One region of the Micromonospora sp. WMMD812 genome, then DNA from elsewhere that is predicted to be linked to it. Evidence: predicted binding sites of a transcription regulator. Region 1 holds the regulator's gene; each other region holds the start of a gene.

Region 1 (9,287 bases):
TCGACCGGGAGTGCCACTGGCGGCGGTCGAAGATGAACGCGTCGCCGGGGTTGGCGGTGATCTCCACCGTGCCCTCCGGGTCCGGGTTGTGCACGCTCAGGTCCCTCGGCCGGGGGAGCGAGTTCCACAGGTGGCTGCCGGGGATGACCTTGGTGGCGCCACGGCCCTTCTCCGAGAGGTCGGAGAGCACGTAGGCGACCTTCAGCGAGAACATCGGCCGCGGCAGGTTCGGGTCCATCGTCTCCGGGTCGGAGTTCTGCCGGTACCCGTCCTGGTGCCAGCCCCAGTACGGCTTCTCCGGCTCGAGCGCCGGCGGGGTCACGTCCAGGTGGTTGTGGTGCGTGTAGATGTTCCAGCCGGCCAGACCCCACATATACGGGAAGGCGATCGGGTGGGTGAGCAGCTCGCCGAAGAGCTCGTCCCGCTCAAGGAAGCCCAGCAGGTGCAGGGTGCCGTCCTTGGTGGTGTTGCCCTTCGCCTTCTCCTCCGCGTAGACGCGGTCGACCGCGGCCTCCAGCGCCGCCCGGTGGTCCTCCGTCAGGACATTGCGCAGCAGCAGGAAGCCCTGCTCGTGGAACTCCTTGCGGTCAGTGTCGCTGATCGGTTCGTAACCGGTCCGGCCGCCGTAGTCGAAACCCACGTCGTACCCCTCCCCATGAGGAACCCATTTCTGGCACAGGCCGCCGATGGTAACTCGCGGAGCAGGGAGTCGGGGAGGGCGCAATCGGGGGTCGGACCCAGGCCGGGACCTTCGGCAGCGGGACGATCGCGCTGGGTGAAGGCAGACGCGCCAAAGATCCGGTTTTGGGAAATTTGACGGATTGTGCGGTGACTGGGGGTAAGGAAATCCTGGTCGATCAGTCCTCGGCGAAGACCTCGGCGACCACTCGGTTGGTCGCCTGCGGGTCGGCGGAGACCTCGGCCCAGCTGCCGTCCTGGGCGGTCCACTCCAGGTCGCCGAAGCGCACCCGCTTCACCCCGTGGTCCTGGGCGTGCGACACCAGCCAGTGCGCGTACCGCCAGCCGTTGCGCTGGTCGCTCGTGGCCAGCGTGAGCCCGGTCAGGTCCGCCGGCGCGGCGGTGCTGGCCAGCCCCCAGTCCAGCGTCAGGTTGCGGGTCAGGGCGGCGGCCGCCGCTCCGCCGCGCATCGCCGGGGTGCGCCCCACCGTGCAGGCCACCGCCCCGGTCACGTCTCCGAGCAGCGCCCGGGTGAGCACCGTCGACTCGTCAGCCCACTTCTGGTACGCCTCGGGGAACGCGGAGCGCTGCACGCGCTGGGCGGCGTCGGTGACCCGCATCCGCTCCCAGCCGCGCACCTTCTTCAACGCCGTGTAGAACCGGGTGGCCGCGTACCGCGGGTCGCGGATCCGCTCGGGCGTGCCCCAGCCCTGGCTGGGTCGCTGCTGGAACAGGCCGACCGAGTCCCGGTCGCCGCCGGCCAGGTTGCGCAGGCCGGATTCCTGGTAGGCGGTGGCCAGCGCCACCACCACGGCCCGCTCCGGCATCTCCAGCTGGGCGCCGATCGCCGCGATGGTCGCCGCGTTGGCCATCTGCTCGGGGTCCAGCGTCACCCGGCCGTCGGCCTGCACCGTGCAGTTCCGGGTGACCGTCGGCAGCCGCAGCTCGCTGCCGAGCCGCCGCACGACGAGCAGGACACCCACCACGGCGAAGAGGACGAGAACCACGCCACCCGCCACGACCGCCCGAGTTCGCACCCACACCCCCTGCTCGACGAGTCCGACAAGAGTACGTCCCCGGCCGGCCTTTCCGAGTCGTCCGACCGGTTTGGACCGGCCGGGTCGCGCCCGTACCGACCGGACGTTTCCCGCTCCGGGCACGGTCTCACCTGCCCGCACCGCTTCCCGTCCGGCTCATCGGCATGATGCGACAGCTCGCCCTCGAGGGAGCGCCCCACGGGATCCGGGCGGTGGCGATCAGCCCCGGGCCCATCCTGACCCCCGCGAGCGAGCGCGACCTCGGCGTCGACCAGGCGGCCCGGGACGCGATCACCAGCAAGAAGCTCGTGAAGCGCTTCGCCCGTCCCGAGGAGGTCGTCGAGCTGGTGGTCTTCCTCGCCTCCGACCGGGCGGCGTACATCACCGGCGCCAACTACCCGGTCGACGGCGGCGCGACCGCCTGGTGGCGGCACCGGACGCCGGGACGCCGCCGCTCGGTGAGCGCCCCGGCCGCCGTCCGGCCGGGCGCATGAACGCGCAGGTCAGTCGCGCCGGCGGCGCCCCGACCGGCGTGGCGCCGGCCGGACCGGAGCGAACGTAGCCGTGCTGGTCCGCATGACCAGCGTTCCCGCGCTAGCCGGAATGATCGGCGGAACCACCGTCCAGAGCGGCCACCCATCGAGCCAATCGTTTCTCGCGGAACGCGAGGACGCCTTCGCGCCCTTCCTCGGAGAGGAAGTAGCCGGTGGACAGCGCGGCCAGGTCGGCGATCTCGGCTCGCAGGTCGGTGGCGGCGGGGCGGCGCAGCAGCTGCTTGGCCCCGGCGAGCGCGCCCGGCGCGCCCCGCACGAGCGAGGCGCAGTACCGGGCCACGGCGTCGTCCAGCGCGTCGGCCGGGACCGCCGCGGTGACCAGCCCGATCTCGGCGGCCCGCCGGCCGTCGAAGGTGTCCCCGGTGAGGTAGAGCTCGGCCGCGGCGCGCGGGTGCAACCGGGGCAGCACGGTCGCCGAGATCACCGCCGGGATCACCCCGATCCGCACCTCGGTGAACGCGAACGTGGCCTCCTCGGCGCAGACCGCCAGGTCCGCCGCGGCGATCAGGCCCAGGCCGCCGGCCCGGGCCGGCCCGGCGACCCGGGCGAGCACCGGCTTGGGGCACTCCCAGACCGCGGCCAGCACGTCGCCGAGCATGCCGGCCGGCACCGTCCCGCTCGCGTACGCGGCGGCCGTCTCCTTGAGGTCCGCGCCGGAGCAGAAGACCGGACCGGTGTGGTCGAGCACGATCACCCGGACGGCGTCGTCGGCGACCGCGGCGGCCAGGCCGTCGAGCAGCCGCGTCATCAGCGGGGTGGAGAGCGCGTTGCGGTTGTGCGGGCTGTCCAGGGTGAGGGTGGTCACCCCACGGGCCGTGGCGACCCGCACCAGCGCGTCGGGAGAGGTCATGCCGGGCACACTAGTGGCCATGCCCGGCGTGCTTCCAGATGGCGAGACGGTCCCCGTCGACGGATCGCTGCCCCCCGCGGCGACCTCGGCGGTCGGCGCGCGGGGCTTCGGCGTGTACCTCCACGTGCCGTTCTGCGCCAGCCGCTGCGGCTACTGCGACTTCAACACCTACACCGCCGCGGAGCTGGGTGGCGGGGCGAGCCGGGAGGAGTTCGCCGACACCGTGCTGGCCGAGCTGCGGCTCGCCGCCCGGGTGCTCGGCGACACCCCGCCCAAGCGGGTCGACACCGTCTTCGTGGGCGGCGGCACTCCCACCCTGCTCCCCGCCGACGACCTGGCCCGGATCCTCGACGAGATCGACCGGACCTGGGGCCTGGCGCCCGACGCCGAGGTGACCACCGAGGCCAACCCGGAGTCGGTCACGCCCGCGTCGCTCAAGGCGCTGCGGGCGGCCGGCTACACCCGGATCTCGCTGGGCATGCAGTCCGCCTCGCCGGGCGTGCTGGCGATCCTGGACCGCACCCACAGCGCCGGGCGGGCGACGGCCGCCGCGCTGGAGGCGCGCGACGCGGGGTTCGACCACGTGAACCTCGACCTGATCTACGGCACGCCGGGGGAGAGCGCCGAAGACTTCGCCGCCTCGCTGGACCAGGTGGTGGCCGCGGGCGTCGACCATGTCAGCGCGTACGCCCTGATCGTGGAGGACGGCACCCGGATGGCCGCCCGGATGCGCCGCGGCGAGCTGCCGTACCCCAGCGACGATGTGGCGGCGGACCGCTACCTGGCCGCGGAGACCGCGCTCGGCGCGGCCGGCTTCTCCTGGTACGAGGTCTCCAACTGGGCCCGTACGCCGGCCGCCCGGTGCCGGCACAACCTGCTCTACTGGACCGGCGCCGACTGGTGGGGTCTCGGGCCGGGGGCGCACAGCCACGTCGGCGGGGTGCGCTGGTGGAACGTGAAGCACCCCACCGCGTACGCCCAGCGGCTCGCGGCCGGGGCGTCGCCCGGCCTGGCCCGCGAGGTGCTCACCCGGGACGAGGCGCACATGGAGGACGTCATGCTGCGGCTGCGGCTCGCCTCCGGGCTGTCGCTGGACGTGCTGGACGAGGCCGGGCGGGCCGGCGCCGCGCGGGCGCTGTCCGACGGGCTGTTGGCCCCCGGCGAGTACGAGGCCGGCCGCGCCGTGCTCACCCTGCGCGGCCGGCTGCTCGCTGACGCCGTCGTCCGTGACCTGCTGCCGTGAGGGTGCCCGACCGGCCGGGGGAGCGGCCGGCCGGGATCACTTGACGAGGCTCGCGGACATCGGGTAGCGGTAGAGCTGGCCCTCGTTGGCCTTGATCCCGGCGAGGATGCCGAAGACCGTGCCGAGGATGACCGCCGCCGCGACCCCGACGAAGCCGATCAGGATGCAGGCGAGCACCCAGCCGGCCAGGCCGACGATCGACCAGATCAACTGGAAGTTGAGCGCCGCGACGGCGTGCGCCCGGACGGTCGGGGACTGGTTGCCCCGGGCCAGCATCGCCACCAGCGGGGCGATCCAGCCGAGCACGCCGGCGCTGAGGAACATCCCAGCCGCGCCACCGAAGTGCGCGACGAGCGCCCAGGTCTTGTCCTCGTTGTTGGCGAACCCGCCGCCGGGGGCGCCGTAGGCGCCGCCGGTCGGATAGCCGACGCCGGGCGGGGGGTAGCCGCCCGGTGGGGTGCCGCCACCTGGGGGCGGGTAGCCGCCCGACGGCGGTCGGTCACCACCGGGTGGCGGATAGCCACCGGGCGGGGGATAGCCGCCCGGGCCCGAGGCCCCGGACAGTGGTGCGGTGGGCGGCTCGTCCGCGGCGGACGGGCCGGGAACTGCCGACGGCGGGTGCGGCTCCGGCGGGTTGCCGCCGGGTTCACCCGTGCCGGGAGGGCGAGGTGGTTCAGTCATGAACGTCACGGTAGGGGCCACCGGCAACGCCGCACCAGAGCGACACCGCCCGGGTCGGCGGCCCGTTCGGCCCGGATCGTCCGGGTACCGGCGGAGTGGCGTGGTCGGGGCCGCACCCGCCGTCCGTCGTTGATCATCGCGTCGGCGGGCCCGCCGACGTAGACTGGCACTCGCTACGGACGAGTGCCAGGATTGTCGCCCGCCGTCCCGAGGGGCGGCGGACGATGCGCGTAGGAGGTGGGGAGGATGGGTCTGGACGACCGCAAGCTCGCCGTGCTCCGCGCGATCGTCGAGGACTACGTCGCCACTCAGGAGCCGGTCGGCAGCCGTGCGCTGGTCGAGCGGCACCAGCTCGGGGTCTCGCCGGCGACCGTCCGCAACGACATGGCCGTGCTCGAGGAGGAGGGCTACATCCGGCAGCCGCACACCAGTGCCGGCCGGGTGCCCACCGATCGCGGCTACCGGCTCTTCGTCGACCGGCTGTCCCGGGTCAAGCCGCTCAGCCCGGCCGAGCGCCGGGCGATCGAGCGCTTCCTGGTCGGCGCGGTCGACCTGGACGACGTGGTGCACCGCACCGTCCGCCTGCTGGCCCAGCTGACCCGGCAGGTCGCCGTCGTGCAGTACCCGAGCCTGGCCCGCTCGACGGTCCGGCACCTGGAGCTGGTGCCGATCTCGACCACCCGGCTGATGCTGGTGATGATCGCCGACACCGGGCGGGTCGAGCAGCGGCTGGTCGAGATGCCGGCGCCGATCCTCGCCGACGACGTCACCGACCTGCGCCGGGTGGTCAACGAGAAGCTGGCCGGCAGCCGGCTCTCCGACACGCCGCCGCTGGTGCAGGCGCTGGTCGACGAGGCCGCCCCCGACCTGCGCCCGGCCATGGCGACCCTCTCCACGGTCCTCCTGGAGACGCTGGTCGAGCGGCACGAGGAGCGGATCGCGCTGGCCGGCACGGCCAACCTGACCCGGGGCGGCCTGCTCGACTTCCAGGGCTCGCTGCGCCCGATCCTCGAGGCGCTCGAGGAGGAGGTCGTGCTGCTCAAGCTCATCGGCGAGACCGAGCCGAGCACCACCCGGGTGTTGATCGGCGACGAGAACGAGGTCGACAACCTGCGCGCCGCCTCGGTGGTGAGCACCGGCTACGGCCCGGGGGCCACCATCGTCGGCGGCCTGGGTGTGCTGGGGCCGACCCGGATGGACTACCCCGGCACCATCGCCACGGTGCGGGCCGTGGCACGCTACGTGGGCGACCTGCTGGCCCAGAACTGACCGCAGCCAAGGCCGACGACCGGCGCAACGCGACACGAAACATGAGGACACGGAACGCAGTGGCCAGGGACTACTACGGCATCCTCGGCGTGAGCCGGGAAGCCTCCGACGACGAGATCAAGCGCGCCTACCGCAAGCTTGCGCGCCAGTTCCACCCGGACGTCAATCCGGATCCGGAGGCTCAGGAGAAGTTCAAGGACATCAACGCCGCGTACGAGGTCCTCTCGGACGACCGGAAACGGCAGATCGTCGACCTGGGTGGCGACCCGCTCGCGCCGGGCGGCGGTGGCGCCGGCGGCCCGGGTGGCCCCGGCGGCGCCGGCCCGTTCGTCGGTTTCCAGGACATCATGGACGCGTTCTTCGGCGGCGCGGCGGGCGGCGCGCGCGGGCCCCGGCCGCGTACCCGGCCGGGCGCCGACGCGATCCTGCGCCTCGAGCTGGACCTGCACGAGACAGCGTTCGGCGTCGAGGCGCCGATCACCGTCGACACGGCCGTGCTCTGCACCACCTGCGCCGGCGCCGGCACCGCGGCCGGCACCCACCTGGCCACCTGTGAGGCGTGTGGCGGCCGCGGCGAGGTGCAGTCGGTGCAGCGCACCTTCCTCGGCCAGGTGGTCTCCGCCCGGCCCTGCACCGTCTGCCAGGGCTACGGCACCACCATCCCGCACCCCTGCCCCACCTGCGCCGGTGACGGCCGGGTGCGCACCCGCCGCTCGCTGACCGTGAAGATCCCGGCCGGCGTCGAGGACGGCATGCGGATCCGGCTGGCCCAGCAGGGCGAGGTCGGCCCGGGTGGCGGTACCGCCGGCGACCTCTACGTGGAGATCCACGAGCGGCCCCACGACGTCTACTCGCGCAAGGGTGACGACCTGCACTGCCGGGTCACCGTGCCGATGACGGCGGCGGCGCTCGGCACCCGGCTGACCATCAAGACGCTGGACAGCGAGGAGACGGTCGACGTCAAGTCCGGCACCCAGCCGGGCAGCACCCTGCGGCTGCGCGCCCGCGGTGTGCCGCATCTGCGCGGCACCGGCCGGGGCGACCTCTACGTGCACCTCGACGTGCGCACCCCCACCAAGCTCGACGCCGACCAGGAGCGGATGCTGCGCGAGTTCGCCAAGACCCGGGGCGAGGAGGTCGCCGAGCTGACCAAGCAGGGCGGCTTCTTCTCCCGGATGCGCGACGCCTTCAACGGCCACGCCTGATCCGGCCGTGCGCCTGATCGGGCCTCACGCCTGATGCGGCCTCGTCGTCCCGGCTGGCTCCTGATCCGGCCTCGCCGCCCCGGCCGGTGCCGGGGCGGCTAGCCTGTTGATCGTGTCCGCCCCGCTCTTCCTGGTCGAGTCGCTGCCCGCCACCGACTCGCTGACCCTCGGCGGGCCCGAGGGGCACCACGCGGCGACCGTGCAGCGGTTGCGGGTGGGCGAGGAGTTGCTGCTCGCCGACGGCCGGGGCGGCACCGCCACCGCCGTGGTCACCGCCGTCGGCCGGGGCAGCCTGGAACTCGACGTCACCTCCCGGGGGTACGCGGACGCGCCCGTCCCGCGCCTGGTGGTGGTGCAGGGCATCGCCAAGGGCGACCGGGGCGAGCTGGCGGTGCAGGCGATGACCGAGGTCGGGGTGGACGAGATCGTGCCGTGGGCGGCGTCCCGCTCGGTGGCGCAGTGGCGGGGCGACCGGGGCGTACGGGCCCGGGAGAAGTGGGTCGGGACCGCCCGGGAGGCGGCGAAGCAGGCCCGCCGCCCCTGGCTGCCGGTGGTGGCCGGCGCCCCGGACGAGTCGACCGCACGGGTGGCCCGCCGGATCGCCGGGGCCGCCGCCGCGTTCGTGCTGCACGAGGAGGCCGAGGCCCGGCTGACCACGGAGGACCTGCCCGAGGGCGGCGAGATCGTGCTGGTCGTCGGACCGGAGGGCGGCATCGCCCCGGCGGAGCTGGACGCCTTCGCCGAGGCCGGCGCCCGACCGGTCCGCCTGGGCCCGTCCGTCCTCCGCACCTCCACCGCCGGCGTCGCCGCCCTGACGGTCCTGGCCACCCGCCTACACCGCTGGTAACCCGCCGCCCCCGCCCGCCCCGTCCCCGCCCGGGTCGATCATGCAGTTGTGGTGCCGCACAAAAGGGGCGTAACGCGAGTTCTTGGGCACCACAAGTGCATGATCGACAGGAGCGGGGGTCGGGCGGGGGTCAGCTGCGGAGGTAGGAGGCGCCGTTGAGGTCGACGATGGTGCCGGAGGCCCATTCCGCCTCCGGTGAGGCGAGCCAGTGCACCGCCGCCGCGATCTCCTCGGGGCGGGCGACCCGGTTGAACGGGCTCTGCGCCCGCACGGCCGCGCCGCGTTCGGCCTTCAGGTGCTCGTTGGTCATGTCGGTCTCGACGAACCCGGGCGCCACGGTGGCCACCGCGATGCCGTACGGGGCCAGCGCCACCGCCAGCGACTGCCCGAGCGCGTTCAGGCCCGCCTTGCTCGCCCCGTACGCCGGGTTGGCCGGCTCGCCCCGGAACGCGCCGCGCGAGGAGACGTTGACGATCCGCCCGCCCCGGTCACGCATGTGCTGGGCGGCGCACCACGTGGCGTTGGCCGCGCCGAACAGGTTGGTGTCCAGCACCTCCCGCCAGCGCTGCCGCCACTGCGCGTAGGAGCTCCCGAAGACCGGGTGCGGCGGGTCGGCCGGCCCGAACACGCCCGCGTTGTTCACCAGCACGTCGAGCCCGCCCAGCCGCTCGGCGGCCTCGTCCACCATCGCCTGGACCGCGTCCGGGTCGGCGAGGTCGGCCCGGACCACCACGTGCCCGTCGCCGGGCAGCTGCGCCCGCAGCTCCTCGGCCAGCGCCGCCGAGTCCCGGTGGTGGATGGCCACCCGGTCCCCGCCGGCCGCGAAGGCCTTGACCACCGCCCGCCCGATGCCGCGCGAGCCCCCCGTCACCAGTACCGCCCGTGAAATCACGCGCGCCATCATGCCGGAGCCGCCCGGTCTC
Region 2 (9,287 bases), 2.1 Mb from region 1:
TCGTCACGCAGTACGTGAACATGAACTGAGCGCGCCGGGCCGGCTGTCGTACGTGGATGGCAGGATCGCAGGCGTGCGACGACCCACTCCAGCCGGCCGACCGTCCCCCGCGGGCCGGGCGCCGCGCCCCCGCGACGGGCAGGCCGAGCAGCTCGGCTTCGAGGGCATGCCGGAGCGGCTCTTCGTGTGCACGCCGAGCAAGCTCGGCGCCTACGCCGACTGCCCCCGCCGCTACCGCTACTCCTACGTCGACCGTCCGGCGCCGCAGAAGGGGCCGCCCTGGGCGCACAACTCGCTCGGCGCCAGCGTGCACACCGCCCTGCGCAACTGGTATGCGCTGTCCCCCGAGCGACGCCGGCCGGAGGCGCTGGCCGGGCTGCTCCGGGGCACCTGGGTGCGCGAGGGCTACCGCGACGACGAGCAGGAGCGGGCCGCCTATCGGCGGGCGCTCGGCTGGCTGGAGGCCTACGTCGACACGCTGGAGCCCGGGGTCGACCCGCTCGGCGTCGAGCGGGTGGTGGCGGTCAAGACCGCGGTGCTGGCCTTCAACGGCCGGGCCGACCGGATCGACTCCCGCCCCGGGCCCGACGGTCCCGAGCTGGTCATCGTCGACTACAAGACCGGCCGCACCGGGCTGGACGCCGACGACGCGCGCGGCTCGCAGGCCCTGGCCCTCTACGCGTACGCGGCCGAGCGGGTCTTCCGCCGGCCGTGCCGCCGGGTCGAGCTGCACCACCTGCCGACCGGCACGGTGGCCGGGCACGACCACACCGTCGAGTCGCTCGCCCGGCAGGTCGACCGCGCGGAGGAGACGGCCCGCGACATCATGGCCGCCGAGCGGGCGGTCGCCGACGGCCGAGATCCCGACGAGGCCTTCCCGACCACGCCGAGCCCTCGGTGCGGCTGGTGCGACTACCGGCGCACCTGCCCGGCGGGGGCGCAGACGCCGGGCAAGGAGCCGTGGGCCGCGGTCGAGCGCCCCGCCGACGCGGGGCCCGGCGCGGCCTGAGCGCCGGGTCGACTTAGGCCCGGCGCGGCCCGACCTCGCCCGGTCGACGTGAGGCCGAGCCAGAACCGGCTCAGATCCGGTTTCGCCGCCGGCCGGCTCAGCCGCCGGCTGGGGATGGCGTCGCCGGCGCATTGGCCCGCGTTCCGGCTCGCGTCTCGGCCCGCGCTGTTGCTCGCGAGTCGGTCTACGGCTGGGCCAGGCTTCCGGCGTGCCTTTCGGCATCCGGCTCGGCCGGTGCGGCGGTGCGGCGGGCGGCGCGCGCCTTCGCGGCCTGCTGCAACGGCCCCTCCCGCCAGTTGCGGGGCAGCGCGGCGAGGGCCAGCCGCAGCGTCCGCACGGTCAGATCAGCCGACAGGGCGGTGCTGGGCAACCCGAGTCCGCCGTACATCCGGCGGGCCCAGGCCGGCAGCAGCGCGAGCGCGGTGCCGGCGATGCCGAGGTACGCCCACCGTGGCGGGCCTAGGGTGAGCCCGAGCCGGGCCGGCAGGCTGAGCTTCCACGGCAGCGGCGGCGCGGTGAGGAAGAGCGCGGTCTCGGCGGCCTCCCGGGTCATCCGCAGCTGTGGGCGGACCGTCCGGTAGTAGTCCGCCACCTCGGCGGCGGTGCCCGGGACCGTGGCCGGGTCCAGGCCGACCAGGGCGGCGGCGCGGCGCTGCTCGGTGTAGTAGCCGTCCGCCTCGGCGGGCGTCAGGGGCAGGCCGGCGCGCCGGGCGGTGTCCAGGAACGACTCGACCTCGGTGACGTGCACCCAGCGGAGCAGGTCCGGGTCGTCGATGCGGAACTGCTCGCCGGTGACGGGGTCGGTCGCCCGGAGCCGGGCGTGCAGGCGGCGCAGCCGGCGACCGGCCTCCTCCGCCTCGGCCGTGGTGCCGTAGACGGTGGTGCCGACGTAGTTGGCGGTGCGGACCAGGCGACCCCAGGCGTCGGTGCGGTAGTTGCTGTTCTGCGCCACGCCGGCCATCGCGCGGGGATGCAGCGCCTGCAGGTAGAGCGAGCGGAGGCCGGCGACGATCAGGATCGGCTCCTCGTGCAGCTTCCACGTGACCGAACCCGGACCGAAGAGGCCTAGGTCATCGGAGTCCACCGACCAAGAGTGCCATGCGCCGGCGGCGCGGGTCACTCGTCGGCGGTGCGGCGGGCCTGGCAGGTCGGGCAGAGCCCCCAGAAGGTCACTTCCGCCTCGTCGACCTCGAAGCCGTGCGAGACGTTCGGGTCGAGGCAGGGGGCGCTGCCGACGGCGCAGTCGACGTCGGCGATCTCGCCACAGCCCCGGCAGACGACGTGGTGATGGTTGTCGCCGACGCGGGCCTCATAACGGGCAGGGCTGCCGGCCGGCTCGATCCGACGGGACAGGCCGGCCCGGGACAGTGCGCCGAGGACGTCGTACACCGCCTGGGTGGAGACGGAGTCGAGCCGCTCCCGCACCCGGCGGGTGATCTCGTCGACCTCCAGGTGGCCGCCCGCGGCCAGCACGTCCAGCACGGCGAGGCGCGGCCGGGTGACCCGCAGGCCCCTCGACCGGAGCAGTTCCTCGCCGTTCGACATGCGCCAATGACAGCACGCGCGACCTGCGTCGACAACCTTCCGACGGTGAGGCGTGGCCCCGACCACAGCCCGACACCGGCTCCGGCCCCTGAACCGGACCGGGACGGCCTGCGTGTAGCCGGACGAGAGCCTGGGCGGGCGGACCGGCGAACCGTAGGCTGGCTGACCGCGAACCGAGATCCTTCCGGAGGTGCCGATGTTCGAGCAGATCCAGGGCCTGCCGGTCCACGTCCTGGTGGTGCACGCGGTCGTGGTGTTCGTGCCGCTGCTCGCGGTGCTCGCCGTGGCGTACGTCGGGCTGCCCCGCTGGCGGCCCCGGCTGGACTGGGCGGTGGGGATCCTCGCCGTGCTCGCGCCGCTGACCGCGTTCGTCGCCATCCAGTCCGGTGAGGCCCTCACCGACGCGCTGGTGGCGCGGGGCTTCCAGGGGCCGATTCTCGATCAGATCTTCGAGCACTCCCGGTACGGGGACATCCTGTTCCGGCTCGTCCTCCCGCTCGGCATCGTGGTCCTCCTGCTGCTGGTCGCGACGAGCGGGCACCGGCGGGTGCCGAAGCTGCCGCCGCTGGTCACCCCGGTCCTGTCGGTCGCCGTGGTCGCGCTCGCGATCGCCTCGCTGGTCTACGTCTTCCTGACCGGGCACTCCGGCGCCGAGACCGTCTGGGGCACCACGCTCTGACCGCCCTGCCGGCCGGACCGGCCTCCTCGAGCGGCGGCCGGCCGGCGCTCAGAAGATGATCCGGGAACAGAGCACGCAGACCAGGATCACCAGCACCACCCCGGCCAGCGCGCCGAAGCCGTAGGTGACCCGCTGCGCCCGCTGCTCCGCCGCGTCCAGCGCGGCCATGTCCTGCGGCGGCAGGCTCCGCGGCGGGGCCGGGCGCAGGTGTACGGGTGGCCGCCAACCGGCCGGTGGCGGCGTGCTCGGTGGCGGCCCGGTGTAGCCGCCAGCTGCCCCGCTGCCGCCGGTGGGGGCCGCGGACTGGTCGGGCAGCCCCTCGCTGCCGGCCGGTGGCCGCCGCCAGTAGTCGTCCGGGGAACTGCCGCCGGTGGGGTTCGTCACGCCGTCCGACGCTACCAACGCCAGGGCCCGCTCACCGGGGGACGCGGCCGTCGCCGGACCGGGCGCACCGGCTCGGCGGCCGGGGCGGCGGACGGGCCTGCGCTACCCTTGCCGGTCGTGAGCACCAAGGACCCGGGTTTCGGCGGCGACGAGAACCGCACGGTCGACCTGAGCGACGACTTCGAGGTGCTGCCCGAGCAGACGGCCGACGACACCGACCGCGGCTGGGGCGAGCGGACCGGCGGCAACGACGACTGGCTGCTCGCCGAGCGCCCCCCGCACTGGGACTGACGGACCCTCAGTCGCGTACGACGACGGCGAACCGGCTGCCCTCCGGCTGGCCGACGGTGCGCTGCGCCTGGTCGGGAGCGAGGGCGAGGTAGAGCGCGGAAGAGCCGTCGGTCGCGCCGGCGCCCACCACGTCGAGCACCAGCGCCCGGGTTGCCAGCAGGCTCGCCTCGGCGGGGCGACCGCCGGCCGGCACCGCGAGCAGGTCGACCCGGGCGCCCCGCCGGACCACCGCGAGCGCGGCCGGCTCGGCCAGGCGGACCGGGACGCCCACCGCGCCGGCGGGCAACGGCAGCGGTCCGCCGCGCCGGTCCGGTCGACCGGCTCCGGCCCGGCGACCTTGTCCGTGCCACTGGCCGCGCCCGGTGCGGCCGGGGACGCCGTCGGCGCGGCCACCGGGGTCGGCGGGCAGCCGGGCGGGGTGTGCAGCAAGACTGCGGCGAGACCGAGCAGCACGGCGACCAGGCTGGCGCGGAGCAGTGCGCTGCCGCGCGGGAGGTGCGGCCGGCGTACCGGGCGGAGTGATCCTGCCCTGCCCGTGCCTCCGCCGGCCATCACACGCCTCCCGCCCTCGGCCGGGCGCCGAAGCGGCACCCGATGGGCGGCACGCTACGGGCTGGTGGGCCGGCGGCCCGGCCGGGTAGCGACGGGCTGTGGACAACGGCCCGCCCTGTGGACAACTCCCGTGCGCTGTCCCGCTGTGCTAGACGGCGGGAGCCCCGAGGTCAGGACGCGGAGCTGGAGCCGCTGGCGGCCGGGGCCTTGGTCGTCCCGCCGCTGGACGAACCGCTCGACGACGACGTGGACGTGGTGGTCGACGTGGTCGAGCCGGACGACGACTCGGACTTCGCGGGCTTGGCGGCGCCACCGTTCGACGCGGTGTCGCCACCGCCGGAGGACCGGGAGTCGGTGCGGTAGAAGCCGGAGCCCTTGAACACGATGCCGACCGAGTTGAAGACCTTGCGCAGCCGCCCCTCACACGCCGGGCACTCGGTCAGCGGCGCGTCGGAGAAGGACTGCACCGCCTCGAGCTGGTGGCCGCACGCGGTGCAGGCGTACTGGTACGTGGGCACGTTCTCCTCCGGTTCTGGACTCGGCCGGTTGGCACTCAGCGCATTCGAGTGCCAATGGTGCGTCATGCGCCCCGGGTTCGTCCAGCGGACGTGTGGGGCGCGACACTCGGCGGCGCACCCGGCGCGGCAGCCTCGTCGGACGCACCGGACCCGCCGGACGCACCCCCCACACGTGGCAGGGACGGCGGGGCGGCGTCCAGCGTACGCAGCCCGGCGGTGGGGGTGACCACCGCGCGTACCGGACGGTCGTGCGGCTCGGCCGGCACCGCCGCGACCAGTTCCCCGTCGTGCAGCGGGACCACGGTCAGGGTCGGTGCCGGCACCCGGGCCAGCGCGCGGTCGTACGAGCCGCCGCCCCGGCCCAGCCGAATCCCACGCCGGTCGACCGCCAGCGCCGGAACCACCACCAGCCCGGCGTCGGTGATCGCCCCCACCCCGAGCCGCGGCCCGGTCGGCTCACGCATCCCCCGGCCGGCCGCGGCGAGGGAGTCGGCCCCGTCGTAGCGGGCCCAGTCGAGATCCAGGTCGGGGCGGAGCACCGGCAGCAGCAACTCGCCGCCCGGCGGCAGCGCGGCGCGCAGCGCCTCCGGCAGCTCCGGCCCGCCCGGCTCGGAGCCGACCGGCACGTACGCCGTCACCCGGACCGGGCGCAGCCGGTGTACCAGAGCGACCAGCTCGGCCTGGACGCGCGCCGCGGCCGCCGCCCGGGCCCGGGCGCTCAGTTCCCGCCGGCGGGCGAGCAGAGCCGTACGCATGTCGCGTTTCGCCACATGGGTCACTTCCGCTTCATCAGAAAATTCCGGCACGCAACACTCCTGACGCAACGCCTCTCCCATGGTTGCTCTGTGTCAGCATCGCAGCATCGGAGGCGGAACTTCCGGGGGGAACCGAGTGACGCTACGCGGGCGGTTGACGGCGGCCTTCCTCGCGGTCGTCCTCGGCCCGGTCCTGCTCGGCGCCCTCTTCGTCGCCTCGACCGTCGACGCCGTCGACCGCGGCCGTTCCACCGAGCGGCTGGCCGTGGCCGCGGCGACCGTGCGTACCTCGGTGGACGCCCTCTGCCAGCAGTTGCGCGCCGCGGCCGACGCGGTCGCGCTCGCCGCCGGTGACCGGGCCGGCACCGCGGGCCAGGTGGTCAGCCGGGGCCTGGCCGCCGCGGTGGTGGTGCGGGACACGGTCGGCGAGATCACCTACGCCACGCCCGGCCCGCCCGCGACGCCGTGGCAGGAGTGCGCCGGCCCGGCACCCGCTGACGGCCCGGTCGGGGCGCTGACCGCCCGGGTCGACCTGCGGGACCGCGCCGGCACGACGCTCGGCACGGTCACCGCGGCGCAACCGGTCGACCCGGCTTTCGTGGCCCGGCTGGCCGCGGTGACCGGCGTCGCGGTCACCCTCCTCGACGACGGCACCGGGCCCGCGCGGGTCACCCACACCACCGAGTCGAGGGAGGTACGCGACGCGGTGCTGGCCGCCGCCGGCACGCTCGACGGCGAGCAGGTCAGCGAGACCGACGACGGTCGGTACGTACGCCGGATCGGGCCCTCGTCCACCCAGCCGCTGCCGCTGGTGCTCTCCGTGCCGAGCGACCAGCCGCCCGGGCTGCACACCACGCTGGTCGCCGCCGTGGTGCTGGCCGCGTTGCTCGCCGTGCTGGCCGCCTGGCGGCTCGCCCGGGTCACCACCCGGCCACTGGTCGAGCTGGCCGCCGCGGCCGACCGGGTCGCGCACGGCGACCTGAGCGCCCGCGTCCCGGTCCGGACCCGCGACGAGGTGGGACGGCTCGCCGGCGCCTTCAACCGCATGACCCGGGAGACCGGCTCGTACGTGACGGCACTGACCAGCAGCCGGGACCAGTTGCGCGGCCACCTGGCGGTGCTGGGGGACACCCTCGCCAGCACCCACGACCTGCAACGCATCCTGCGGGTGATCCTGCACAGCGCGATCGCGGCGACCGGCGCCCGGGCCGGAGCGGTGCTGCTGGTCGACTCCGGCGGGCTGCTCGTGGCGCAGTGCGCCGAGGGTCTCGACGGGCGCTGGCCCGAGGGGGAGGCCCCGACGACCCTACGGGTGCCGGTCGGCAGCGGCGTGCTCGGCGCGGTCGCGGCCACGGGCGAGCCGCGGTGCGGCCGGATGGAACCGGCCGACGTGCCGCCGGGGGAGCCGCGCTGCCGGACGTACGTCGCGGTCCCGTTCGCCGCCCCCGCCGGGCTCGGCTCGGCCGGGCTCGGCTCGTCCGGCGTCCCGGCCGGGGCCGGTCCGGCGGACGGGCCCGCCGCGACGGGCGGACGCGGCACGGCCGACGGGGTGGCGGTGCCCGGCCCGGTCGGCCCGCCCGTGGACGCGGTACCCGGTCCGGCCGGCGCGGCCACGGCGGGCGCCGGGTACGGCGCGGACGACACACCGACCGCCGAGCTGCCCGGCGGCGTCGGCTTCGGGATTGGCGGGGAGGCGGGCGTCCCGGCGACCCTCGGCGTCCTCGCCCTCTACGACCGGCTCGGCGCGGACGAGTTCGACGACGACGACCTGGTCACCCTGCGCACCTTCGCCGGTCATGCGGCGGTGGCGGTGGACAACGTCCGGGTGCACGAGGAGGCGCAGCGCCTGTCCCTCACCGATCCGCTGACCGGGCTGTGGAACTACCGCTACCTGCGCGAGTCGATCCGGCGGGAGGTGGAGCGGGCGAGCCGCTTCGGCCGGATGCTCAGCGTGCTTGCACTGGACCTGGACCGGTTCAAGGACGTCAACGACACCTACGGGCACGCGGCGGGGGACACCGTCCTGGCCGAGTTCGCCCGCCGGGTCCGTGGCGAGATCCGCGAGGTGGACCTGGCCTTCCGGCAGGGCGGGGAGGAGTTCGTCCTGCTGCTGCCGGAGACGGACGCCCGGGGAGCGGCGATCGTCGCGGAGCGGCTCGGCGCGGCCATCCGGGACACCTCCGTCCCGGTCGAGGCGCACTCCGGCTCCCCGGTGCCGATCCGGGTGACCGTCTCCATCGGCATCGCCGTCTACCCCGACCACGCCAGCACCGGCCAGCAGGTGCTGGACGCCGCCGACGACGCGCTGTACGCCGCCAAGGCCGCCGGCCGGGACACCTACCGGGTCAGCCCGCGCCGGGCGCTGTTCGCGCGCGAGCTGCCGGTGCCGGCGGGCGCGATGAGCCCGCCGGACGGCCTGCCCCGCGCCGGCCGTGCCGCCGTGCCCACCCGGCCCGAACCCGCCGTGCCCACCCGATCCCAACCGGCCGCGTCGACCCGATCCGAACCGGCCGCGTCGACCCGGCCCGAGCCGGCCGTGCCGCTCCGCGCCGAGGTTCCCGCGGCGTGCGCCGCCGAGGTCACCGCGCGTGTCGAACCGGCGCCCGCCGAGGTCGAGACCACCGACGACTCGCTCGGCCCGGCGCTCACCGGCCCGGACGTCGCCCGGGCCGGGCCCGGTTCCCCGCGTTCGACCCCGGGCGGCGGCGCGTCTTCCGGGCCACACCCGCCGCGGCAGAGCCGTGGCCGATAGTCTCGCGGCATGTCGGTGCACTCAGCGAACTCCTCAGGTACGGCCGCCGCGACCGGCCGTACTCACGCGGTCAAGGCCGTCATCCCTGCCGCCGGTCTGGCCACCCGGTTCCTGCCGGCGACGAAGGCGGTGCCCAAGGAGCTGCTGCCGGTGGTCGACCGGCCGGTGTTGCAGTACATCGTCGAGGAGGCCACCCAGGCCGGCATCAACGACGTGCTGTTGATCACCGGACGGGGTAAGACCTCGATGGTGGACCACTTCGACCGCCGTCCCGACCTGGAGGCCCGGCTGGAGAACAAGCCGGAGATCCTGGCCGCAGTGCAGCGCCCCAGCGAGCTGGCCGAGATCTACACCGTCCGGCAGCCCGAGCAGCTCGGCCTCGGCCACGCCGTCGGGTACGCCGAGTCACACGTCGGCGATCAGCCCTTCGCGGTGCTCCTCGGCGACGAGTTCGTCAAGCTCGACCAGCCCCTGCTGCCGGCCATGCTGGAGCTCCAGGCCCGCACCGGGGGCGTGGTGCTGGCGTTCTTCGAGGTCGACCCGGCCGAGACCAAGCGGTACGGCATCGCCTCGGTCGAGCCGGCCGAGGCGGAGCTGACCGACATCGGCGAAGTCGTCAAGGTCACCGGCATGGTGGAGAAGCCCAAGCCGGAGGACGCGCCGAGCAACCTCGCCGTCCTCGGCCGGTACGTGCTGCCCGGGACGATCTTCGACGCGATCCGGCGTACCGAGCCGGGCAGCGGCGGCGAGATCCAGCTGACCGACGCGATGGAGCTGCTGCGCACCGAGGGCACGCCGGTGC
Region 3 (9,287 bases), 580 kb from region 1:
ACCTGCTCCGGGGCAACCTGCGCCACCTGCTCAGCTCGGGTCGGCCCCGCGTGCACGAGCCGGCGTACGACCCCGACCCGGACCACTACGTCACCTGGGAATACGCGCGCGGCTACGCCGACGGCGTGCACGACACGCTGACCGAGGGCAACGACGAGGAGCCCGGCACCGGGACGTGACCCCGGCCGGCGCGCACCCCGCGAGACGGGCGGTCCCGCCGACACCCGCGCTGTGCGACGCCCGCCCGCCCGGCCGGAGGTATCCGGGCCGGTCGGAGTCGTCAGGCCACCAGGCCGGCGCGGAAGCCGGCGGCTACCGCGTGCGCCCGGTCGCGGGCGCCGAGCTTGCGGAACAGCCGGCGGGCGTGCGTCTTCACGGTGTCCTCCGAGACGAACAGCTCACGGCCGATCTCGGCGTTGCTCTTGCCCTCCGCCATGCCGAGCAGCACCTGGAGCTCGCGCTCGGTCAGCCCGATGGCCGCCCGGGCGGCCCGGACGTTCGCCGCCGGCCGCTGCCCGTCCGGTGGCGCTCCCTCGGCCTCGCCACCGCCCGTCTCGGGTCCGTCGTCGCCGCGCTGCACCGGCACCATCGCCGGTCCGCCGCCCGGCTCCTCCTCGGTGCCTGCGGTCCAGCCGGCGCCCGGTTCTCCGGAGGGCCGGCCGGCCTGCGCGGGGCGGTTCGGTCCGCCTACCGCCGCGGTGTTCCGGGCCGGGTCGGTGACCCGGTGCCGGGCCGCCCGGCCGGGGGCGGAGAGCAGCAGCAGCGCCTTGGCGACCGCGCTGGTCAGGTCATGGTCGGCGCCCTGGATCAAACCCCGGGCGCCGGCGCTGATGGTGGCAGCGGCCGCCTCGGACTCCTCCGCGCCGAACAGCAGCACCGCGGCCTGTGGCGCGCGAGCCAGCACCCGGCGGACAAAACCGGCGCTGTCCGGCCGGGTGAGGGCGGTGTCGGCCAGGATGACGTCGGGCTGGCGCTCGGCGAGACGCAGCATCACCTCGGGATCGGAGACCGCGGTACGGACGACCGCGGACAGTCCCAACCGGGCGGCCGCGGAGGTCAGGTGCTGCGCCGCGAGCGGTGTCCGGACGCACACGAGAACGTTACGCACTGTGCTCTCCTCTCCGCCAACGAGCAGACCATGACGGGGTCGGCTGGGGAGGAGGTTCCCGGCAATCCTCCGAACTTTTCCGACAGATGGGGCATATGCCGCAAGTTGTCCGACGTTTTCGATCAAAGACGTGTGAGCGCAGGAAAGCCCGGGTACCGGGAGACCCAGGCCGGGAACGGTGCGCCTGTGCGGCCCGCCGCCCGTAAGCCGGCCACAAGTATCTCGCGGTGCCGCGCGGGAGGAGGGGTGCTGATGTCGAACGTACGTAGACTGCCCGGACCCATCGTCGATCTCTGGGACTGGCAGCGACTCGGCGCCTGCCGGGGCCGCGACAGCGCCCAGTTCTTCCACCCCGACGGCGAGCGGGGCTCGTCCCGGTTGCGCCGCGAGTCCGCCGCCAAGACCGTCTGCCGCGCCTGCCCGGTGCGGGCCGAGTGCGCCGCCCATGCGCTGTCGGTCCGCGAGCCGTACGGCGTCTGGGGCGGCTTCAGCGAGTCCGAGCGGCTGCGGCTGCTGGCCATCGGCTGGGAGGACCTGGCCGACCGGCGGCAGACGCGGGTCGACGTCGCCCGGCTGGAAGCCCGCCTGGGCCGCCCGCACAAGTCGACCGTGCCGGCCCAGCGCAACGTCGCCTGAGCGCACCCCAACCCCACGGAACCGCGCCCCCACCTGCCCCATCCCGTTGATCATGAGGTCTGCGGCGTCTTCGATCTCCGGATCTGCCGCAGACCTCATGATCAACCGGGGAGAGAATGGGGGCTAGGTGACGCGCACTCTGACCGTGTGCCAGCCGGTGGCGCCGTCGGGTGCCACGTCCTGCTCGCGCTCGGTCTGTGGTTCGCCCGTGGCGTCGGTGGCCCGGACCTGGAGGCGGTGCTCGCCCGGCGTGGCGTCCCAGCTCCACGACCACTGCACCCAGGTGTCCACCGAGACCGTCGGGGCCAGCTCGGCCTCCTGCCACGGACCGTCGTCGACGCGTACCTCCACACGCCGGATGCCCCGCTGCTGCGCCCAGGCCACCCCCGCCACCACCACCCGGCCGGCGGTCAGCCGGTTGCGCGCGCGGGGCGTGTCGATCCGCGACTGGGTCTTGATCGGCCCCTGGGCCGACCACCCCCGCGGCACCCAGTACGCGTCGAAGTCGGCGAAGCCGGTCAGCTCCAGCTCGGTCACCCACTTGCAGGCCGACACGTAGCCGTAGAGGCCGGGCACCACCATCCGGACCGGGAACCCGTGCTCCACGGGCAGTGGCTCGCCGTTCATCCCCACCGCCAGCAGCGCGTCCCGCCCGTCGCGCAGGGCGGCGGTCGGGGTGCCGCAGGTCCAGCCGTCGACCGAGCGGCCCACCACCTGGTCCGCCCCCTCCTCCGGCTCCGCCTCGTCCAGCAGGTCCCGGATCGGTACGCCCAGCCAGCGGGCATTGCCGATCAGGTCCCCGCCGACCTCGTTGGAGACGCAGGCGAGCGTGACGTAGCGCTCCACCATCGGCCGGGCCAACAGGTCCGCGAAGCTGAGCGTGATCGGGTTGCGCACCCGGCCGTGGATGCGCAACTGCCAGGTCTCGGGGTCCACCTGGGGCACCACCAGGGCGGTGTCGATCCGGTAGAAGCCGAAGTTCGAGGTGACGTACGGCGCGAGCTGGGTGAGGGAGAGGTCGGCCCCGGCCGGCACCGCGGGAGCGGGCGAGGCCGGAGCGGGCAGCACCACCGCGTCCCGGGCCGCCGACACCCCGCGCCGACCGGCCAGCCAGCGACCGCCGAAGCCGGCCACCGCCGCCGCGCCGAGCAGCACCCCCGTCCCGGTCAGGAACCGCCGCCGGGACTCCGGGTCGGTGCTCTCCAGCGACACCCCCACGGCCGCCGGTCCGGCGCCGGGGTGGGCCGGCGCGGCCGGTGGGTTGCCGGGTTCCTGTCGGGCGGCACCCTCGTCCCCAGCGAGCGGCGGGACCATCGGCTCGCCCGGCCTCGCCGCTGACAAGGGCGTGACGGGCCGGCGGCCCGGGCTGGGCGGGGTCCACGGCCACGGGTCGAGCTCCAGCGGGCCCGCGACGAACGCCCACAGCACGATCGCGCCGAGCCCGCCGCCGACCAGCGAGGGCAGCGCGTCCAGGGCGTCCGCGCCGGCTCGGGTCAGGGCGGCGGCCACGCCGAGCGCGGCGAAGCCGGCGATCCCGGCGAGGCCCACCGCCAGCCGGCGCACCGAGAGCGCGCCCAACAACGCGGCGAAGCCGGCGAGCAGCAGCGCCGTCCCGATCAGGAGGGCGAGCTTGTCGTGCCGACCGAAGAGGTCGATCGCGAACTGCTTGAGCGGCTCCGGAACGGTGTCCACGACCACGCCGCCGACCGCGACCAGCGGTGCCGATCGGGGGCCGGTCAGCACGGCCACCAGCTCGGCGGTGCCGATCGCCACCGTGGCGGCGGTGATCCCGGCCAGGGCGCCGTACCGGCGCGTGGTGGTGCTCATGGGCCCCAGTGTTTCCGATCGGCCCGGGCGGCCGGTAGTGACGTCAGCGACCGGTAATGACCTTCGCCGGATACGCGTCGGGGCGCACCGCCGGCTGGCGGTGCGCCCCGACCGGGCGAACGAGCTACGTCAGAAGCCCGGGCCGTGCTGGTGACCGTGGCCGTGCGAGTGGCCGTGCCCGCCGGCGGCGGCCGGCTCCGGCTCGGCCGGCTTCTCCACCACGAGGCTCTCGGTGGTGAGCAGCAGACCGGCGATGGAAGCGGCGTTGGAGACCGCGTTGCGGGTCACCTTCACCGGGTCCAGGATGCCGGCCTTGGCCAGGTCGACGTACTGGCCGGTGGCGGCGTCGAGGCCGTGGCCCCACTCCTTGCCGACGACCTTCTGCACCACGACGTAGCCGTCGTGGCCGGCGTTCTGGGCGATCCAGCGCAGCGGCTCGACCAGCGCCTTGCGCACGATCGAGACGCCGACCTTCTCGTCACCGGTGAAGCCGAGGTCGTCGTCGAGCACCGGCAGGATCTGCGCCAGGGCGGCACCGCCGCCGGGCACCGTGCCCTCCTCGACCGCGGCCTTGGTCGCCGCGATGGCGTCCTCGATGCGGTGCTTGCGCTCCTTCATCTCGACCTCGGTGGCCGCACCCGCCTTGATCACGGCGATGCCGCCGGAGAGCTTCGCCAGCCGCTCGGCCAGCTTCTCCCGGTCCCACTCGGAGTCCGAGGCCTCGATCTCCTTGCGGATCTGGGCCACCCGGTCGGCGACGTCGGAGGACTGGCCGCCACCGTCGACGATCGTGGTGTTCTCCTTGTCGACCACGATGCGCCGGGCGGTGCCGAGCACCTCCAGGCCGACCTGGTCGAGCTTGTAGCCCAGCTCCGGGGCGACCAGCTCGGCGCCGGTGGAGATCGCGATGTCCTGGAGCATCGCCTTGCGCCGGTCGCCGAAGCCCGGGGCCTTGACCGCGCAGACCTTGAGGGTCTTGCGGATCGAGTTGACCACGAGGGTGGAGAGCGCCTGGCCCTCCACGTCCTCCGCGATGATCAGCAGCGGCTTGCTGTTCTGGAGGACCTTCTCCAGCAGCGGCAGCAGCTCCTCGATCGCGGAGATCTTCTGCGTGGTGATCAGGATGTACGCGTCCTCGAGGACGGACTCCTGCGCCTCGGCGTCGGTGACGAAGTTCGGCGAGATGAAGCCCTTGTCGAACTGGAGACCCTCGGTCACGTCCAGCTCGGTGGTGAGGGTGGAGCCCTCCTCGACGGTGATCACACCGTCGCGGCCGACCCGCTCCATCGCCTCGGCGATCAGCTCACCGATGGTGGCGTCCTGCGCGGAGATCGTCGCGACGTGCGCGATCGACTCCTTGGCGGCGACCTCGACGGCCCGGCCGAGCAGCGCCTCGGAGACCTTGGCGGCCGCCGCGTCGATGCCCCGCTTGAGGCCGGCCGGGTTGGCCCCGGCGGTCACGTTGCGCAGGCCCTCGCGGACCATCGCCTGGGCCAGCACGGTCGCGGTGGTGGTCCCGTCGCCGGCGACGTCGTTGGTCTTCGTCGCCACCTCCTTGACCAGCTGCGCGCCGAGGTTCTCGTAGGGGTTGGTGAGCTCGATCTCCTTGGCGATGGTCACGCCATCGTTGGTGATCGTCGGCGCACCGAATTTCTTGTCCAAGACGACGTTGCGCCCGCGCGGGCCGAGGGTGACCTTGACCGCGTCCGCGAGGGCGTTGACACCGTGCTCCAGCTGGTGCCGGGCGTCGTCCGAGAAGCTCAGGATCTTCGCCATGAATGTCCCTTCAAGCGACGGCGCCCCGGCCCGGCGAGCCGGACCGGGGCACCGACACTGATCGGTTGCTTACTTCTCGATGACCGCGAGGACGTCGCGGGCGGAGAGCACCAGGTACTCCTCGCCGGCGTACTTGACCTCGGTGCCGCCGTACTTCGAGTAGATGACGGTGTCGCCGACCTTGACGTCAACCGGGATGCGGTTGCCGTTGTCGTCGACGCGCCCCGGGCCGACAGCGAGGACGGTGCCCTCCTGCGGCTTCTCCTTGGCGGTGTCGGGGATCACGATGCCCGACGCCGTGGTGGTCTCAGCCTCGTTCGCCTGGACCAGGATCCGGTCCTCGAGCGGCTTGATCGCAACCTTGGTCGCGGTAGTCACGGGCATACCCTCCTGGGGTACTGGTTTCTGTGCCGGTCGACTGGGCCGACCAGCGTCAATCTGCCACATGCCACCGGGCGGGGCCGTCGTCGCGGGTGCCGGTCCGCCTGGCGTTCAGCGCCCGGGTCGCGGGACCCGGAAGCTGGCACCCTCAGGGTGAGAGTGCTAATCGCAGGTTATTCCGTGGCTAGCACTCCGTCAAGGAGAGTGCCAACGGGCCCGGCTCCGTGTCGCCACAGCTCCGCCGGCACCCGGCCGGGCGCCCCAGCCCGACCCCGGCCGGACGCCCCGCACCCCCACAGCCCGGCCGGGCTGCTCCGCACCCCGACACCCCGGGCCGGGCACCCTGGTCGAGCCCGGACAATGGGCGGGTGGATCTCGACCAGCTCGCCGCCCTGCGTACCGCCGAGGGGGCGACCGCGCTCGCCGCGGCGGCCCGGGTGGCCGGCGGCGATCCACTGGCCGCGGCGTCCGCCCTGCGGTCGGCCGGCGTGCCCGCCGGGCTGGCCGCCGCGGCGCTGACCCAGTCGGAGCTGCGCCGGCGGGCCGCGACCAAGTTCGGGCCGGCGGCGGCCGGGATGTTCCTCACCCGGGCCGGCCTGGAGCAGGCGACCCGGGGCGTGGTCGCGACGCGGCGCGCCGAGCGGCTGCGCGCCGCCGGGGTGCGCACGCTCGCCGACCTCGGCTGCGGCTTGGGCGCCGACGCGCTCGCCGCCGCCCGCGCCGGCATCCGGGTGTACGGGGTGGAGGCCGACCAGGTGACCGCGGCGATGGCCGCCGCCAACGCCGAGGCGGCCGGGCTGGCCGACCTCTTCACGGTGGAGTGCGGGGACGCCACCGCGTTCGACGTGACCCGGGTGGAGGCGGTCTTCTGCGATCCGGCCCGGCGCACCGCCGGCACCGGCCGCCGGATCTTCGACCCGAACGCCTACTCGCCGCCGTGGGACTTCGTCACCGGGCTGGCCGAACGGGTGCCGCGCACGGTGGTGAAGGTGGCGCCCGGCCTCGACCACGGGCTCATCCCCGACGGCGCCGAGGCCGAGTGGGTCAGCGTCGACGGCGACCTGGTCGAGGCGGCGCTCTGGTGCGGCCGGCTCGCCGAGGTGCCCCGCCGGTCCACGCTGCTGCGCGAGGGGTCGCCGTCCACGCTGCTGCGCGAGGGGTCGCCGTCCACGCTGCTGCGCGAGGGGTCGCCGGACAACGCCCACCAGCTCACCGGCACCGGTGACCGCGAAGCGCCGGTCGGGCCGGTGCGGCGCTTCGTGCACGACCCCGACCCGGCGGTGGTGCGCGCCCACCTGGTCGCCGAACTGGCCGACCGCCTCGACGCCACCCTGGCCGACCCGAGCATCGCCTACCTCTACGCCGACACCCCGGCGGAGAGCCCGTACACCCGCTGTCTGGCCGTCACCGACGTGCTGCCGTTCTCGCTGAAGCGACTTCGCGCCCTGCTCCGGGAGCGTGGCGTGGGCCGGGTGGAGATCCTCAAGCGCGGCTCGGCGCTCACCCCGGAGCAGCTCCGACGGGACCTGCGGCTGGCCGGCGACGCGGCGGCCAGCCTGGTGCTCACCCGGGTGGCCGGTGCGCCCACCGTGCTGGTGTGCCAGCCGGTGCGGGGCTAGGTTGTCGATCGTGGCGGGACAGGGCACACCAGCGACGGCGCTGCTGGCGAAGCGGAAGATCGTCCACCGCACCCACCCGTACGACATCGACCCGGGCGCGTCGAACTACGGAGCGCTGGTCGCGGCGGCCCTCGGCGTACCGCCGGAGCGGGTGTTCAAGTCGCTGGTCACCGACGTCGACGGGGCGCTCACCGTGGCGGTGGTGCCGGTGACCGGTGAGCTGGACCTCAAGGCGCTGGCCGCGGCGGTCGGCGGCAAGCGGGCGGCGCTCGCCGACCGGTCGGTCGCCGAGCGGGCCACGGGCTACGTCCGAGGCGGGATCAGCCCGCTGGGCCAGCGCAAGCGGCTGCCCACCGTCCTCGACTCCTCGGCGCTGGACTTCCCCACCGTCTACGTCTCGGCCGGCCGGCGTGGCCTCCAACTCGAACTCGCCCCGGCCGACCTGGTCGCGCTGACCGACGCGCGCACGGCACCGGTCGCGGCCCGCTGACCCTTTCCCCCGCACCGTGCGACTCCACTGTGGATAGTGTCGTGGCGCTGGACGCCCTCCGGCTCGTGACGCCGGTCACCGCCAGATTTCACGCTGAGGCCGGCGCTTTTTTCCGGGACGGATGTGGCGACCGGAGAGCGTTTTCTCGTTCGGTGACCTGGGAGTGACGGCCACGTTGCTGAATTGTTACCGCCGCCAACAAACTCGCCACCTCGGCACTCTTGTGCCCCACATCGGCGCCGGAATACGTTGCCGGACACAACAAAACAAACACCTTCCCCCACCCCGAAAGGACCCTGCACATGCGTAAGGGGCTCCTCACCTTCGCCGCCGTGGGCCTCCTGGCCACCGGCAGCATGGCCGCCTGTGGCGACGACTCCGGTGGTAGCGAGGCCGGCGCGGACAAGACCCCCAAGATCGGCGTGATCCTGCCGGACAGCAAGTCCTCCGCCCGCTGGGAGGGCGCGGACCGGAAGTTCCTGGAGGAGGCCTTCAAGGCCGCCGGCGTCCAGTACGACATCCAGAACGCCCAGGGCGACAAGACCGCCTTCCAGACCATCGCCGACCAGATGATCACCAACGGCGTGACCGCCCTGATGATCGTCAACCTCGACTCCGGCACCGGCAAGGCCGTGCTGGACAAGGCGAAGTCCCAGGGCGTCGCGACCATCGACTACGACCGGCTGACCCTCGGCGGCTCGGCCGAGTACTACGTCAGCTTCGACAACGAGGCGGTCGGCAAGCTTCAGGGCGAGGGCCTGGTCAAGTGCCTGACCGACAAGGCCGCCAAGAACCCGTCGATCGCCTACCTCAACGGCTCGCCGACCGACAACAACGCGACCCTCTTCAAAAACGGGTACGACTCGGTGCTCAAGCCGAAGTTCGACTCGAAGGAGTACACCAAGGTCGCGGACGACTCGGTGCCGGACTGGGACAACGCCCAGGCCGCCACGATCTTCGAGCAGCAGCTCACCAAGGCCGGCGGCAAGATCGACGGGGTGCTCGCCGCGAACGACGGCCTGGGCAACGCCGCCATCTCGATCCTGAAGAAGAACAAGCTCAACGGGAAGGTCCCGGTCACCGGTCAGGACGCCACCCCCGAGGGCCTGCAGAACATCCTCGCCGGTGACCAGTGCATGACCGTCTACAAGGCGATCCGGGAGGAGGCGAAGGCCGCCTCCGACCTGGCCATCGCGCTCGCCAAGGGAGAGCGGAAGGAGACCGGTCAGACGGTCAAGGACCCCGAGGGCGGCCGGGACGTCGCGTCCGTGCTGCTGACTCCGAAGGCGATCTACAAGGAGAACGTCAAGGACGTCATCGCCGACGGCTTCGTCACCAAGGACGAGATCTGCACGGGGACCTTCGCCAAGCTCTGCACCGACGCCGGCATCAGCTGACCTGACGCCGCACCCGCCGAGGCGCAGCCCGCCGCCCGGCACGGGAGTCCCCC

Evidence for each region. Region 1 encodes HrcA, which represses chaperone genes, less so after heat shock. Its sites were predicted from a motif close to GGTTNGCACNCTCNNNNNGAGNGTGCNAACC; they were not measured.
Region 2: the regulator HrcA is predicted to act here: its motif matches at 5,005-5,035, upstream of O7603_RS18085 (FmdB family zinc ribbon protein).
Region 3: the regulator HrcA is predicted to act here: its motif matches at 5,866-5,896, upstream of groES (co-chaperone GroES).

Annotation. Positions count from the first base shown of each region.
Region 1 is NZ_CP114904.1:6,046,000-6,055,286, forward strand. Features, by position in the region: gene O7603_RS28020 (phytanoyl-CoA dioxygenase family protein) at 1-640, opposite strand, end outside; gene O7603_RS28025 (hypothetical protein) at 858-1,721, opposite strand; gene O7603_RS28030 (SDR family oxidoreductase) at 1,880-2,209, shown strand; gene O7603_RS28035 (enoyl-CoA hydratase-related protein) at 2,310-3,119, opposite strand; gene hemW (radical SAM family heme chaperone HemW) at 3,139-4,362, shown strand; gene O7603_RS28045 (DUF4870 domain-containing protein) at 4,399-5,043, opposite strand; gene hrcA (heat-inducible transcriptional repressor HrcA) at 5,290-6,312, shown strand; gene dnaJ (molecular chaperone DnaJ) at 6,372-7,517, shown strand; gene O7603_RS28060 (16S rRNA (uracil(1498)-N(3))-methyltransferase) at 7,630-8,364, shown strand; gene O7603_RS28065 (SDR family oxidoreductase) at 8,495-9,256, opposite strand.
Region 2 is NZ_CP114904.1:3,944,111-3,953,397, reverse strand. Features, by position in the region: gene O7603_RS18125 (MarC family protein) at 1-29, shown strand, start outside; gene O7603_RS18120 (PD-(D/E)XK nuclease family protein) at 74-1,009, shown strand; gene O7603_RS18115 (oxygenase MpaB family protein) at 1,194-2,093, opposite strand; gene O7603_RS18110 (Fur family transcriptional regulator) at 2,126-2,554, opposite strand; gene O7603_RS18105 (DUF2231 domain-containing protein) at 2,751-3,233, shown strand; gene O7603_RS18100 (hypothetical protein) at 3,282-3,617, opposite strand; gene O7603_RS18095 (hypothetical protein) at 3,735-3,908, shown strand; gene O7603_RS18090 (hypothetical protein) at 3,916-4,194, opposite strand; gene O7603_RS18085 (FmdB family zinc ribbon protein) at 4,631-4,978, opposite strand; partial or broken gene O7603_RS18080 (5-formyltetrahydrofolate cyclo-ligase) at 5,173-5,784, opposite strand; gene O7603_RS18075 (diguanylate cyclase) at 5,870-8,485, shown strand; gene O7603_RS18070 (UTP--glucose-1-phosphate uridylyltransferase) at 8,495-9,287, shown strand, end outside.
Region 3 is NZ_CP114904.1:5,469,122-5,478,408, reverse strand. Features, by position in the region: gene O7603_RS25410 (DUF5319 domain-containing protein) at 1-179, shown strand, start outside; gene O7603_RS25405 (LuxR family transcriptional regulator) at 281-1,108, opposite strand; gene O7603_RS25400 (WhiB family transcriptional regulator) at 1,361-1,744, shown strand; gene O7603_RS25395 (molybdopterin-dependent oxidoreductase) at 1,868-3,571, opposite strand; gene groL (chaperonin GroEL) at 3,701-5,347, opposite strand; gene groES (co-chaperone GroES) at 5,417-5,731, opposite strand; gene O7603_RS25380 (methyltransferase domain-containing protein) at 6,097-7,347, shown strand; gene ybaK (Cys-tRNA(Pro) deacylase) at 7,355-7,837, shown strand; gene O7603_RS25370 (sugar ABC transporter substrate-binding protein) at 8,140-9,234, shown strand.